DNA from 3 places in the Paenibacillus sp. SAFN-054 genome. Region 1 is predicted to be linked to each of the others. Evidence: riboswitches for the same ligand, from Rfam matches in the RefSeq annotation. Region 1 holds a riboswitch; each other region holds the start of a gene.
What was found. Region 1 has a riboswitch for thiamine pyrophosphate ahead of ACTHPM_RS19685 (ABC transporter substrate-binding protein). Riboswitches for the same ligand answer to the same signal wherever they lie in the genome.

Region 1 (4,009 bases):
ATGCCCAATACCTCAAGGGCAGGGGGGAGCTCCGCCTGTGCTTGTTCCGGTGGAGCTTCCATCCGTACTTCTTCTGTAATTGACATGAGGTTAACAGCTCCTTTCTTCTTACCGCGGCATCAGCTCTCCTGCTTCGGCTTCCACCGAACGAGCCATCTTTCCAAGAGGGCGATCAGCCCGAACATAAGCAGGCTCAGCGCCACGATAATCATGATGGCGACGAACATGCGGTCTGTGCGGTATCCTGCCTTTTGCAGCATCATGTAGTAGCCGATGCCTTTGTCGGCCCCGATCCATTCGGCAATGACGGCGCCCATGACACTGTACGTGGCTGCGATCTTGATGCCCGAGAAGATCGAAGGGAGCGCATGCGGCAGTTCCAGCTTCGCGAAAATCTGGCGTTTGTTCGCCCCGATCATGCGCATGTAATTCAGCATGGTGCGGTCGGTCTGCTTCAGCCCGCCCATCGTCGCAACGGCGACGGGGAAAAAGCAGACAAGCGTGATCACGATCAGCTTGGGCAGCAGGCCGAAGCCGAACCAGATCATGAGCAGCGGCGCGAGCGCAATCGTCGGAATGTTCTGGCTTAGAATGAGCAGCGGATACAGGGCTGACTTAAGGAACGGAATCATATGAAGAATAAGGGCGATAACCAGTCCCACCAGCGTTCCGATGACGAACCCCTCCAGCGTCAGCCTGACCGTTGCCAAGACATGGCCCCATAAATCCTTCCCGCCGCCGGTTGTTTGCTTGGCGATGTCCGAAGGGGAGGGCAGAATCCATTGCTCGATGTGGAAAAGCGACGTGCACAGCTGCCAGGCGATCAAAAAGAAGAGAACCGCCGCGACCGGCGGCCACACCTGACTCCACCAGCGTCTCATGGACGGTATTTCTCCGTCAGCCGCTCCATGCTGATGCCGCTAGGGTTATGGGCGATCTTGATCTGGGAGATGATGCTTGGGCTGCCTGCTTCGACGAGGACTTCGTGCATGCGGCGTACCACGTCCAGCAGTTCCTCCAGCTCGCCCTCCATCGTCGTTTCAAGCGGATGCACTTCATATTTCACGCCGGACTGCTGAATGACTTCGATCGCGCGGTCGACGTAAGGATGAGAATTTTCATTGTTCGGCGTCTTGGGAATCACTTGAATGCTTAGCAGGGTATGTGCCATACCCGATCACTTCCTTTTCTAGAAAGATGGATATTAGGACGGATCATTCTTACGATCGCTGGCGCTTCTTCAGAACGATTCCGCCCCTTGCGCTAACTACAAAGGTTAACTGCTGCTGAATTTACACATAAAGCTACTTAAGGCAAAAAGTCGTTCGTATACGCGCTGCCGACATCCAGCTGCTTGTCGAGCAGCTTGTGCTCGTACATCCAGTCTGAATATCCCTTCCATACCTGTTCCTTCTGCTCGCCCCAGCGGGCGGCATCGTCCTGGTATTTCGGGCTGAGCCACTTTTGGCTGGCCATGACGAGATCCTTGTCGAGCTCCGGCACCGCCTTGATCAGGATGCCCGCCGCATCCTCGGGATGCGCAATCGCGTACTCATAGCCTTTGGACGTCGCGCGCATAAAGGCTTTGACAAGCTCAGGGTCTTCCTTGATCTGCTTTTCGTTCGTCACGAGAACCGGCGTGTAATAGTCCAGCTTGTCGGAGAAGTCCTTCACATACAGCATGTCGAGCGGCTGCTTGCGCAGCTCGGCTTCGATGCCGGTCCAGCCGTAGAAAATCCATGCAAAATCGATGTCGCGCTTTACGGCCGTAAAGTAATCGGCTTCACCCATATTTACGATTTTGACTTTACCCACATCCGCCTTGTCGATGTCCATGATGGAATCGATCACGGCCTGCTCGACGGGCGATCCCCAGCCCCCGTAAGTTTTGCCTTCGAAATCTTTCGGTTTCTTGATGTTCCGGTCCACCGGAGCGGCAAAGCCGGAGGTGTTATGCTGGATAACCGCTGCGATCGATACCAGCGGCACGCCCTGCGTTCTTGCCTGAGTCACGTTCTCCTGAACGCTGACGCCGAAAGGCACCTTGCCCGACGCGACCATAGCGTCCGCGCCGCCGGCGCCAGGCTGGACGATCTCCACGTTCAGGCCTTCCGCTTCGTAGTAGCCCTGATCTTTGGCCACATAAAGCCCCGTGTGGTTCGTATTCGGCGTCCAGTCCAGCACGATTTTGACGTCTTTCAGTTTCTTCGGCTCGCTTCCGTTAGACGCGGAGGAGGCTTCGCCGGATGACGGCGCATTGTCCTTTGCGTCGCTGTCTTTGCTTCCGCAGCCCGCGACCAGCACGAGCAGGAAGGCGAGGAGCAGCAGCCCGATGTTCTTCGTTTTCATTGGTTTCTCTCTCCTTAGCAGATTTCTCCCCTTCATGCATTCGAATCTTTTTGGTCCGTATCTGAGAGATGAATGTCGAATTGTCCCTTGCCTGCGATTCTAGCATTCAACAAAAAAGCGTCCCGTATACGGGACGCTTAGGTGCGCAAGATGGGCATGGCGAAACGCCATGACGATGCTTTTCCTACGCTGGCATTACCCAGATCAGGTTTAAGGGTCAGTATCTTGAAGGGATACAATCTCAGCCGGCCAATTCCAGCACCCCGGATTCTTATGAAGTTACGGGTTATTTCATGAGTATTATAGACTCATCTGTGAAAGAATTCAATCCATTCCGCTTCCGGCCTAGGATTCGGTCGTAAGCTTTTTTTCCGCCGCACGCTGTTTATGCTGGATCCAGAAGGCCGCAAAGCTCAAACCGACCATGAAGAGCGTGAATAAAGCAAGCATCCAGGCCGTCTGGTTGACCTTGAGATGATCCATGCTCCAGCCGATGATGAGCGGCAGGATGGCCCCTCCGACGCCTCCGGACGCGATCAGGATGCTTGGTGTGGATTCTTCGCTTCCAGCCAGCATTTTGCTTGCGAACACGAGCGCGATCGAGAAAATGCCGGACATGAACAAGCCGAGGAGGAGGATAACAACAAAGGCGGACCCTATGCTTGCGGTCATCGGGAAGATGGCCAGCAGAATGAGCGTTACCGCGCAGCTGAGAAGCACGTATACCCGGTAGTGGATGCGCTCCGCGATGACGCCTGCAAAGATCCGGCCTACTGACATGGCAATCCAGAAGCAGGTCACGCTGAGTGCGGCGCCCGCTTCCTTCATCCCGAACTTTTCGATCAGGATCGCAGGCATGAAATTGGCGAGGCTCATTTCCGTACCGACATAAATAAAGAAGAACAGCATGAACATCAGCAGGATCCCCAAGGCTTTGCCCGGATATGGAAAAGGTTTTCGGCTTGCCGCGGCTTCTGCTCCGCTCACCTTGGCTTCCGGCTTTCTGGCCTTCAGCACCTCATCTACCGGGCCGAAGGAGCTGTTGGACCAGAACAGGAATGTCACCAGTGCGAAGAGGGAGATGACGAGGAAGGAGAATCTCCACCAGCCCTGCGCAATCAGTCCGCTCGCGATCAGGGGCATGACCATGGCGCCGATACCGAATAAAACTTCGAGGCGGCTCATGGCGACAGCGGTTTTGTGGGTAATGGCAGCGATAATAATCGTTCCAATGACCGCCTCGATCATGCCGAAGCCAAAGCCCGCGCATACGGCGATCGGGTACAGCCATCCCCAAGGGGGCAGCATCATATAAGCGAGCTCAGCCGCGCAGAGGAGGGCGATGGCGATCAGCAGGCCGCCTCTTTTGCCGAAGCGTTTGTTCAATAGTGGAGAGACCAGCACGCCCGCCAGAAATCCGGCGAACTGGGTGAAAATGAGCGTCCCGCCTTCGCTGTATTCCCGTCCGTAATGCTCGAGCAGCACGGGAAGCACCGAACCGAGCACGACGTGAGCCAGGCCGATCAGGAAGTAGGATAAACATCCGATCCATAATAACCGTTTCATCATAAACTCCTTTATCCGTGTGATGGGTGATGCAGACATTTGTCTCTTCATCATACCAAGACCGCCCCCCAGCGTATATCGGTTCCTGAAAAAT
Region 2 (4,009 bases), on a different contig from region 1:
CGGTGGGCACGGCGGATGCTTTGGGAAAGCAGCGGTACCGCATACATCCGGATGTGCTCGGCCACTCCCCTCAATCCCTTTCCTTTCACCTCCGCGCCACGCACCAACAGCGCCTGCCTGCGGATCAAGAACTCCTCCCACACCATGGGCAGCAGCCGAATGGAAGCCATGAAGCTGTAGGCAAACCGCGGGGCAAGCCTGAAATTCTGCATCAGCGCATAGAAGAGCCTGACCGAAGGAGTCGTCGTCACGAACAGGAGGCCTTCGGCCGCAAAGGCAATGGAGCGGAAGCCCAAATGCATTCCCCTATAAAAGCTCTCCTCGGTAACTCGCATCCATCCCCATTGCCACCACAAAGTATCCCCTTTGCCGAACAAAATCATCGTCATCGACGAGGACACGAACAGCAGCGCGAAAGGCAGGACAAGCAGCAGCGTTCTTTGGGCAGGGAAGCCGCCCAGAAACAGCAAGAGCAGCGTGTAGACCGCGGCCTGGTTGATCGCAAAGTCAATGCTGCGCGTCTGCATGGTTACGACGAAAACAGCGATAAATACGGCGAGCTTGACGGCAGGATTGGCTCGCTGCAGTATCGTAGAGCGGGATGGGGTCAGCAGTCCGATCATGTTCCCACCCGTTGGTCCGCAGGCTTGATTTCGGATGGTTTCGCTTCCTGGAGCCTGCCATCCTGCACCTCCCAGACCCTTGTCGCAACATGACGCGCAATCCCGTCCTCATGCGTGACCATGAGGATGGCTGAGCCCTCGGCCTGCATCGTCATGCAGTAATCCAGGATGGCGAACGTATTTCTCGCATCCTGCCCGAAGGTCGGCTCATCCAGCAGCAGGACCGGCTGTCCGCCGACGACGGCGGAGGCCATGCTGAGCCTTCGTTTCTGGCCGGTGGATAGCTGGTACGGATGGCGCTCCTCCAAGCCCTTCAGATGGAAGAAGCTCAGAAAGCTCTGAACCTTTCTTTCGATCTCCCTATGATCCGCTTGAGCTTGAAGCTTTAACGTAAAACCGATCTCCTCCTCCACGGTCTCAGCCACGAACTGAAACTCCGGATTTTGAAATACATACCCGATCCGGTCCGATGGCGGCCGGTGCCGTTTGCGCTGCCTCCAGCCCGCCCCGGCGGTTTCAGGCATCTTCTCCCCGCACAGCGTATACCTGCCTTTTCTAAGCAACAGGCCCATCAAGCTCAGCAGAAGCGAGGTTTTTCCTGCCCCGTTCGGACCGGTCACCGCGATAAAGTCACCAGGGTAAATATCGGCGGCTTCCACGTGAATCACCGGCTGTCCCGAACGGTATCCGGTAAAACGGCGAAGCGAAACGAGTGCTTCGCAGCCGTTCTGCAGCGCCATCTCCCGCGCCTCGCCCTGCCTAAGCTCCGCCAGCTGGAAGTAGTCCCTCCATACCCCCGGATACCAAATCCCGTAGTCTTGAAGCTCACGGCGAAACATGCGGAAAATAAGCTCGGGATTTCCATTGCCGATGATGCTCCCGTCCGGCGCAAACAGGATGATCCGATCCATGCGGTCCACAATCTCTTCGATCCGGTGCTCTACAATGACCAAGGTGCGCCCTTCGGCCGCCCGCCAGACCGATTCCCACATTTGCGTTCTGCCTGCGGGGTCCAGCAGCGCCGAGGGCTCATCCAGGAAGATCGATTCCGGTTCCAGCAGCAGCACCGAAGCGAGCGCCAGCCGCTGTTTCATACCTTGGGACAGGCTGTCCACCGGAACATGGAGTCCGGCCAGCTGCAGACCGACCGCTCCTAAGGCTTGCTGCATCATAGGAATCATGTGCTCGCGGGCTATTCCGCGGTTCTCTAGTACAAAAGCAAGCTCCTCATCCACATACGGCATGCAAAACTGCGTATCCGGATCCTGAAACACAAAGCCTTTGGACTTCGGTACTACCAGCTTTTCGGCCTTCAGCGGTACTTCAATCACATGCGGGATCAGACCTCCCAGCACCTGCAGCAGCGTCGACTTGCCGCAGCCGCTCGGGCCTAGCAGAAGAACCTTCTCCCCCTGAAATACCGTGATGGACAAGTCCTTGAATATAAAATCGCGCTCCCCCGGAAATTTAAGCCGCAGATTCTGAGCCGATGCGACGACCTCCTTCATGACCCCTTGTCCCCCCGCCCCGTTGTCAATCATGGTCCAGGGCTTCGTAATCCTGCTTCGTTACCGGGCGCAGAAGCTGCGTAACCCCCGTGGCCTCGAGCGCCTTCGCCAAGGCGAACGCCAGGTATCCCGCAAGCACGGCCGAGCTGACGAGGCGCAGCGCATATTTAAGCAGCATCATCCAGAGCGTGTAATCCGCCACATAGCCGTAATAAACGTCCACCAGCAGGGAGCCAAGCCCTGCGGCCGCTCCCGCGAAGGCTGCCGTGACCATCGAGAAGCTTCGATAGCGAAGCAGCGCAAATACCAGCTCGGCGGCAAGGCCCTGCACGACGCTGTAGAGCACAAGCTGAATGCCCCACTCGCTTCCGAACATGATCTCCACATGGGCGGCCGCCACTTCCGCCAGCAGGGCAATGCCCGGTTTGCGGATCAGCAGCATGGCCAGCGTCGGAGCCAGGAACCAAATCCCGTAAACGAGCTCATCCGCCTGGAAAAACAGCGGTTTAAACAGGTCATATACGGAGCCCCAAAAATGGTACACAACACCGATCACAAGCGACAGCAAAATAGTTACAAGCAAATCGCTCAGCCGGAGCCCCTTTCTTTTTTCCGTTCCCATGGCATGGTTCATCATACTTACATCTTCCTCTCCTTTGGATTAAAAACAGGCAACAAAAAAACCGCCTGGACATGCAAAGAGAGACGGTCAAATAAGCCCGGAGGGGACTACGAATTCTCTACGCTGGCATTATCCAGTTCAGATGATCGGTCAGCAGCGGATGGCAGCTGCAATCTCAGCCTGATTCACTCAAGCTCCCGCATTCCATATGTAACAGATGAACCTTCCGTAAACGAAAAATGCAGAAGGGTCCTCCGTATCCTGGTTCCAAAATACACCAACACCTTGGACGTTGGCAATAGAAAATAATCAGCGGCCATGGACGCCCTGCCGAAAATGAGCCTTTTGGCCTGGAGGTTGTTGCTTAAAACGGGTTTCTATGTAATTATATTTCAGAGTGTTCAAATGTATGGATTACAAACCGGATTTCGCGATAACCAGGTTCCCTGCCTTTTTTCTGCAACCATCAGGCGGCCGCGTACGTTAACTTAATAGATTGTCTACAGCACCATCCGAAGGGAGAAAGAGCATGGCAAAGGAATTTTTGAGGCTGATGACGGAGCTCTCCTCGAGAAAGTGGCTTTCTGCATTGATGGGACGCTTCTCTCACAGCAGGCTCAGCAGGGGCATCATCCCCATTTTTATTAAAAGCTATGAAATCCCCGCTCATGAAGCGGAAAAAGAGATACATGAATACCGGACATTAAACGAGTTCTTCTCCCGCCGCCTGAAGCCGGGCATGCGACCTGTGGAAGAGGGGCGCGATGTGCTCACAAGCCCGGTGGATGCCAAAATTACCGCCATGGGCGAAATTAACGCAGGGACCATTCTGAACGTGAAGGGTCAGGATTACTCCGTGGCGGAGCTCCTGAATTTTTCACCTCACTTGGAGCTGTATAAGCACGGTTATATGTTCGTCCTGTACCTCAGCCCTACCGACTACCATCGCATTCATTCTCCCATTACGGGTGTACGTACGGAAAGCGAGCATATCAAGGGCCGCGCCTATCCGGTCAACGAATTCGGAATGACCCAGATGAAGTCGGTGTTATGCCGGAACGAGCGGCTCATCACGTATATTGCCGGAGAATACGGCGAGGTGGCCGTGGTCAAGGTCGGGGCCATGAACGTGAGCAGCATCCGCTATAACGACGATTCGGTGACGCGCTGGAATAACGGCGATGATCTTGCCTATTTCGAATTCGGCTCGACCGTTGTGCTGTTGACACAGGATGGAACGTTCACCCCACGCCCGG
Region 3 (4,009 bases), on a different contig from region 1:
TGGAGCATACCGAACCGTACCGAAGCGTGAATAGCGACCATATCATGAACAGCGAAACCGTGAAAAGGGCCATTTTGGCCAATGGCATCGTGCTTACCTCCCAAGGTATTCCCCTGATCCAGGCTGGCGAGGAGCTGCTCCGCACCAAATACGGCGACCATAACAGCTATCGCAGCGGCGATGCGATCAATGCGATCCGCTGGCAGAACAAGCGGAGATTCAAGCCGGTCTTTGACTATTATCGCGGCCTGATCCAGCTCCGGAGCAGCCATCCGGCCTTTCGCATGACATCAAGGGAACAGATCGAGAAGCATTTGAAGGTGCTCCGCTGCCAGGACAACACAGTGGCGTACATGCTGCAGAATTGTGCGAACGGCGACGCATGGAAAAATATTATCGTCATTTACAATGCCAACAGGCATGAAATCCGGATGGAGATCCCCTTTTCCCTTACCGGTTGGAAGATAGCTGTAAATGGGGAGCGTGCCGGAAATGCAGCGCTCGAATCGCTCAATGAGGAAACCGTGAATGTTCCCGGCTTGACCATGATGGTGCTCTATGAAGAAGTCGGGGGTATACCTCGGCCAGCCAAACGCGTGGAGTTTCAATATGAGCGGCCCGACGGCAATTACGACGGCTGGAATCTGTGGGTCTGGGGTACGGGACTCGGCGAGCACCAGGTGGATTTTGAACGGGTAGAGCACGGCAGAGCGGTTGCTTCGATAACAGTTCCTGCATCCATGAAAAGACTTGGCTTTATCGTGCGTTTGAACGAGTGGGAAGCGAAGGACGTGGAGCAGGATCGGTTCATCGACCTAAGCCATAGTCAAAATACCGTTAAGGTACAAATACGAAGCGGTGCGGATCCGTCCAAAATGATCAGCTGACAAGCGCAGTTTTGAAACGGGATTTGACAAGGGTGCACGAGGCGGGCTAAAGTAAGACGTGTATACAAACTTCATACGAAATCCACTGGGGGAGCCGCGCGTAGGCGGCTGAGACAAGGATGCTTGGACCCTTTGAACCTGATCCGGATCATACCGGCGTAGGGAAGTGGAGACGGCCTTCTCATGTATGGATGGATGATGATTTCAACATGACTTGATAAGCCGCTCCATTTCGGGGCGGCTTTTTTGATACGCAAATGCCGTGGCCCGAAATGCTCCCCTGATTGCCGTATTGGAACATGATTCAATGCTGCGTTTCTCCAAGCAAAATTGCCTCTTTCGACCAACCTTGGCTCTCTTTCGGATTTCATCCAAATCGAGGCGGAGGTGTCCTGATATGTACCGTTTTACCGAGGAACTCAGAAGTGTGGCAGATCCGATATTTAACGCGATATTTGATCATCCGTTTGTGCGGGGAATTGCCGAAGGAACGCTGGGGAAAGAACAGCTGATTCATTACGTCAAGCAGGATTTCGAGTACCTGAATGCTTTTATCCGGATTTACGGAATCGCAATCTCCAAATGCGACAGCCGTTCTGCCATGGCGCTTTTCAATGAACAGATCTCGTTTGTTCTCCGCAGCGAGACTCATCCACATCATAACTTTTGTAAGGTGGCCGGTGTGAACTACGAACAGATGCAGGGATATTCATTAGCCCCTTCCGCCGACCATTATATCCGGCATATGCTGAATGTTGCGCACGAGGGAACGCTCCAGGATATTGTTGCCGCCCTGCTTCCATGCCCATGGACGTACGCGGAGATCGGGCAGCGATTGCTGGAGGAAATCAGGCCGGAACGGAGCCATCCGTTTTATGATTGGATGCATTTTTATGGAGACCGGGAATTCGGCGTGACGGAGCAGCTTCGCCTCCTGCTTGATGATGGGGCTGAGTTGTTGTCTCCTGCGCGAAAAAGCCGGCTGACGGAGTATTTTGTGAAAAGCTGCCAGCTGGAATATAAGTTCTGGAACATGGCATATACCCTTGAAAAATGGCCGGTCGGCATGGCGCAGGCTGAGGAGGTGCGCTCATGATGACCGATATGGAGCATCTTCCGCAAAGGATCCGGCAGCGGCGGCCGCTTGTACATAATATGACAAATGTGGTGGTGACGAATTTTACGGCGAACGGACTGCTGGCGATCGGCGCTTCCCCCGTGATGGCATATGCCCGCGAAGAGGCTGCGGATATGGCGAAGATGGCAGGGGCTTTGGTGCTTAATCTGGGGACGCTCAGCACGGAAATGGTCGAGTCGGCAATCCTCGCGGGACGTTCAGCCAATCTGCACGGTGTCCCGGTGCTTCTCGATCCTGTTGGGGCGGGCGCGACCTTGTTCCGGACGAAGTCGGCGCTCGAAATTATGCGGGAGGTACGCGTCTCCATAGTTCGCGGCAACGCTGCAGAGATCGCGCATTTGATCGGCGAGGCAGCGGTCATCAAAGGCGTGGATGCCGATGAGGCGGAAGACGAGGCGCCTGTCGATTTGGCGGCGCGGGCTGCCAACCGCATCGGTACCGTGGTTGCCATAACGGGCAAAGAAGATGTCATTACGGACGGTACGAAGGGTTACGTGATCCGCGGCGGCCACCCGATCATGACCCGGGTCACCGGGACGGGCTGCCTGCTGACTTCCGTGATGGGGGCTTTTGCGGCGGTAGAGCCTGATTTATTGACGGCGGGCGCTGCGGCTTTGGCCTTCTATGGAGCGGCTGCAGACCGTGCGTACGCTGCGGCCGGGCACCGCGGCCCGGGGAGTTTCCAGACGGCTTTTTTGGACGCTTTAGCCGAAATGGATCAATTCCCGGTTATGGATGAGTCGATCATCTGCCACAGAGCATTGGCCGGAAGAGGGTTTCTGCAATGAGCACGGTCAAGGCGTTGACGGTGGCGGGCTCCGACAGCAGCGGAGGAGCGGGAATTCAGGCAGATATCAAAACGTTTCAGGAGCTGGGCGTGTTCGGCATGTCGGCCATCACGGCTGTAACGGTCCAGAATACACTCGGCGTTCAAGCCCTGTATCCCTTGCCGGCGGATGCAGTGGCAGAGCAGATGCGCGCCGTTCATACGGATCTCGGGATCGATGCGATCAAGACGGGAATGCTGCTGAGCGCGGACATCATTGAGGCAGCCGCAGATCAAATCCGTGCTTTCGGATCGAAGAATGTCGTGGTAGATCCTGTAATGGTGGCGAAAGGTGGAGCCGAGCTCTTGCGCCAAGACGCCGTATCCGCTCTAAAACGCAGGTTACTTCCGCTGGCTATGGTCGTAACGCCCAATATCCCCGAGGCAGAGGTGCTCGCAGGCATGCAGATTCTGACGATGGAGGATCGCCGGGAGGCAGCCTTGAAAATCTCGGAATACGGAGCGGGGGTCGTCGTCATCAAGGGGGGACATGATCCGGCAACGGACGACGCGGTAGATTTGATGTACGACGGCCAATCCTTCACCCTGCTTTCATGTCCGAGAATAACGACAAAACACACCCATGGGACAGGCTGCACCTTCTCGGCGGCCATTACGGCAGGACTCGCCAAGGGCATGCCGGTCGCCATGGCGGTTCGTACGGCCCGGGAATATATTCAGGCGGCCATTGAGGATACGCTTGCTATCGGCGGCGGATGCGGGCCCACGAATCACTGGGCATACAACCGCAGAAGACAGGGGGCCTTGCGATGAGCCGTATGAATACAGAACGGCTGAAGGATGCGCTGCGGCTTTACGTTGTTCTGGGAAGCACCGATTGCAATGATGATCCCGCCTTGGTTGCGGAGGCGGCCATCCGGGGCGGGGCAACGTTGGTGCAGTTCCGGGAGAAGGGGAGGGACGCAAAGACGGGGGGCGAGAAGGAAGAACTCGCCAAACGGATCCAAGCGGTGTGCCGCAGATACGGCATTCCGTTTATCGTCAATGATGACGTTGACCTGGCGCTGGCGGTGGATGCCGACGGGGTCCATGTCGGACAGGAAGATGAATCGGCACGATCCGTAAGAGACCGGATCGGAAACAGAATATTGGGGATATCGGTCCATTCAGCGGAAGAAGCGTTGCTGGCGGCAGAGG

Region 2: it holds a riboswitch for thiamine pyrophosphate, as region 1 does, so the genes downstream of both, ACTHPM_RS22215 (ECF transporter S component) here and ACTHPM_RS19685 (ABC transporter substrate-binding protein) in region 1, are expected to answer to the same signal.
Region 3: it holds a riboswitch for thiamine pyrophosphate, as region 1 does, so the genes downstream of both, tenA (thiaminase II) here and ACTHPM_RS19685 (ABC transporter substrate-binding protein) in region 1, are expected to answer to the same signal.

The regions. Positions count from the first base shown of each region.
Region 1 is NZ_JBQCKS010000004.1:211,796-215,804, reverse strand. Features, by position in the region: gene ACTHPM_RS19700 (ABC transporter ATP-binding protein) at 1-86, opposite strand, end outside; gene ACTHPM_RS19695 (ABC transporter permease) at 120-881, opposite strand; gene ACTHPM_RS19690 (thiamine-binding protein) at 878-1,171, opposite strand; gene ACTHPM_RS19685 (ABC transporter substrate-binding protein) at 1,309-2,349, opposite strand; TPP riboswitch at 2,512-2,625, opposite strand; gene ACTHPM_RS19680 (MFS transporter) at 2,695-3,915, opposite strand.
Region 2 is NZ_JBQCKS010000005.1:219,433-223,441, forward strand. Features, by position in the region: gene ACTHPM_RS22205 (energy-coupling factor transporter transmembrane component T family protein) at 1-623, opposite strand, end outside; gene ACTHPM_RS22210 (ABC transporter ATP-binding protein) at 620-2,131, opposite strand; gene ACTHPM_RS22215 (ECF transporter S component) at 2,157-2,753, opposite strand; TPP riboswitch at 2,852-2,964, opposite strand; gene asd (archaetidylserine decarboxylase) at 3,283-4,009, shown strand, end outside.
Region 3 is NZ_JBQCKS010000001.1:2,418,560-2,422,568, reverse strand. Features, by position in the region: gene pulA (type I pullulanase) at 1-887, shown strand, start outside; TPP riboswitch at 965-1,069, shown strand; gene tenA (thiaminase II) at 1,285-1,983, shown strand; gene thiM (hydroxyethylthiazole kinase) at 1,983-2,813, shown strand; gene thiD (bifunctional hydroxymethylpyrimidine kinase/phosphomethylpyrimidine kinase) at 2,810-3,625, shown strand; gene thiE (thiamine phosphate synthase) at 3,622-4,009, shown strand, end outside.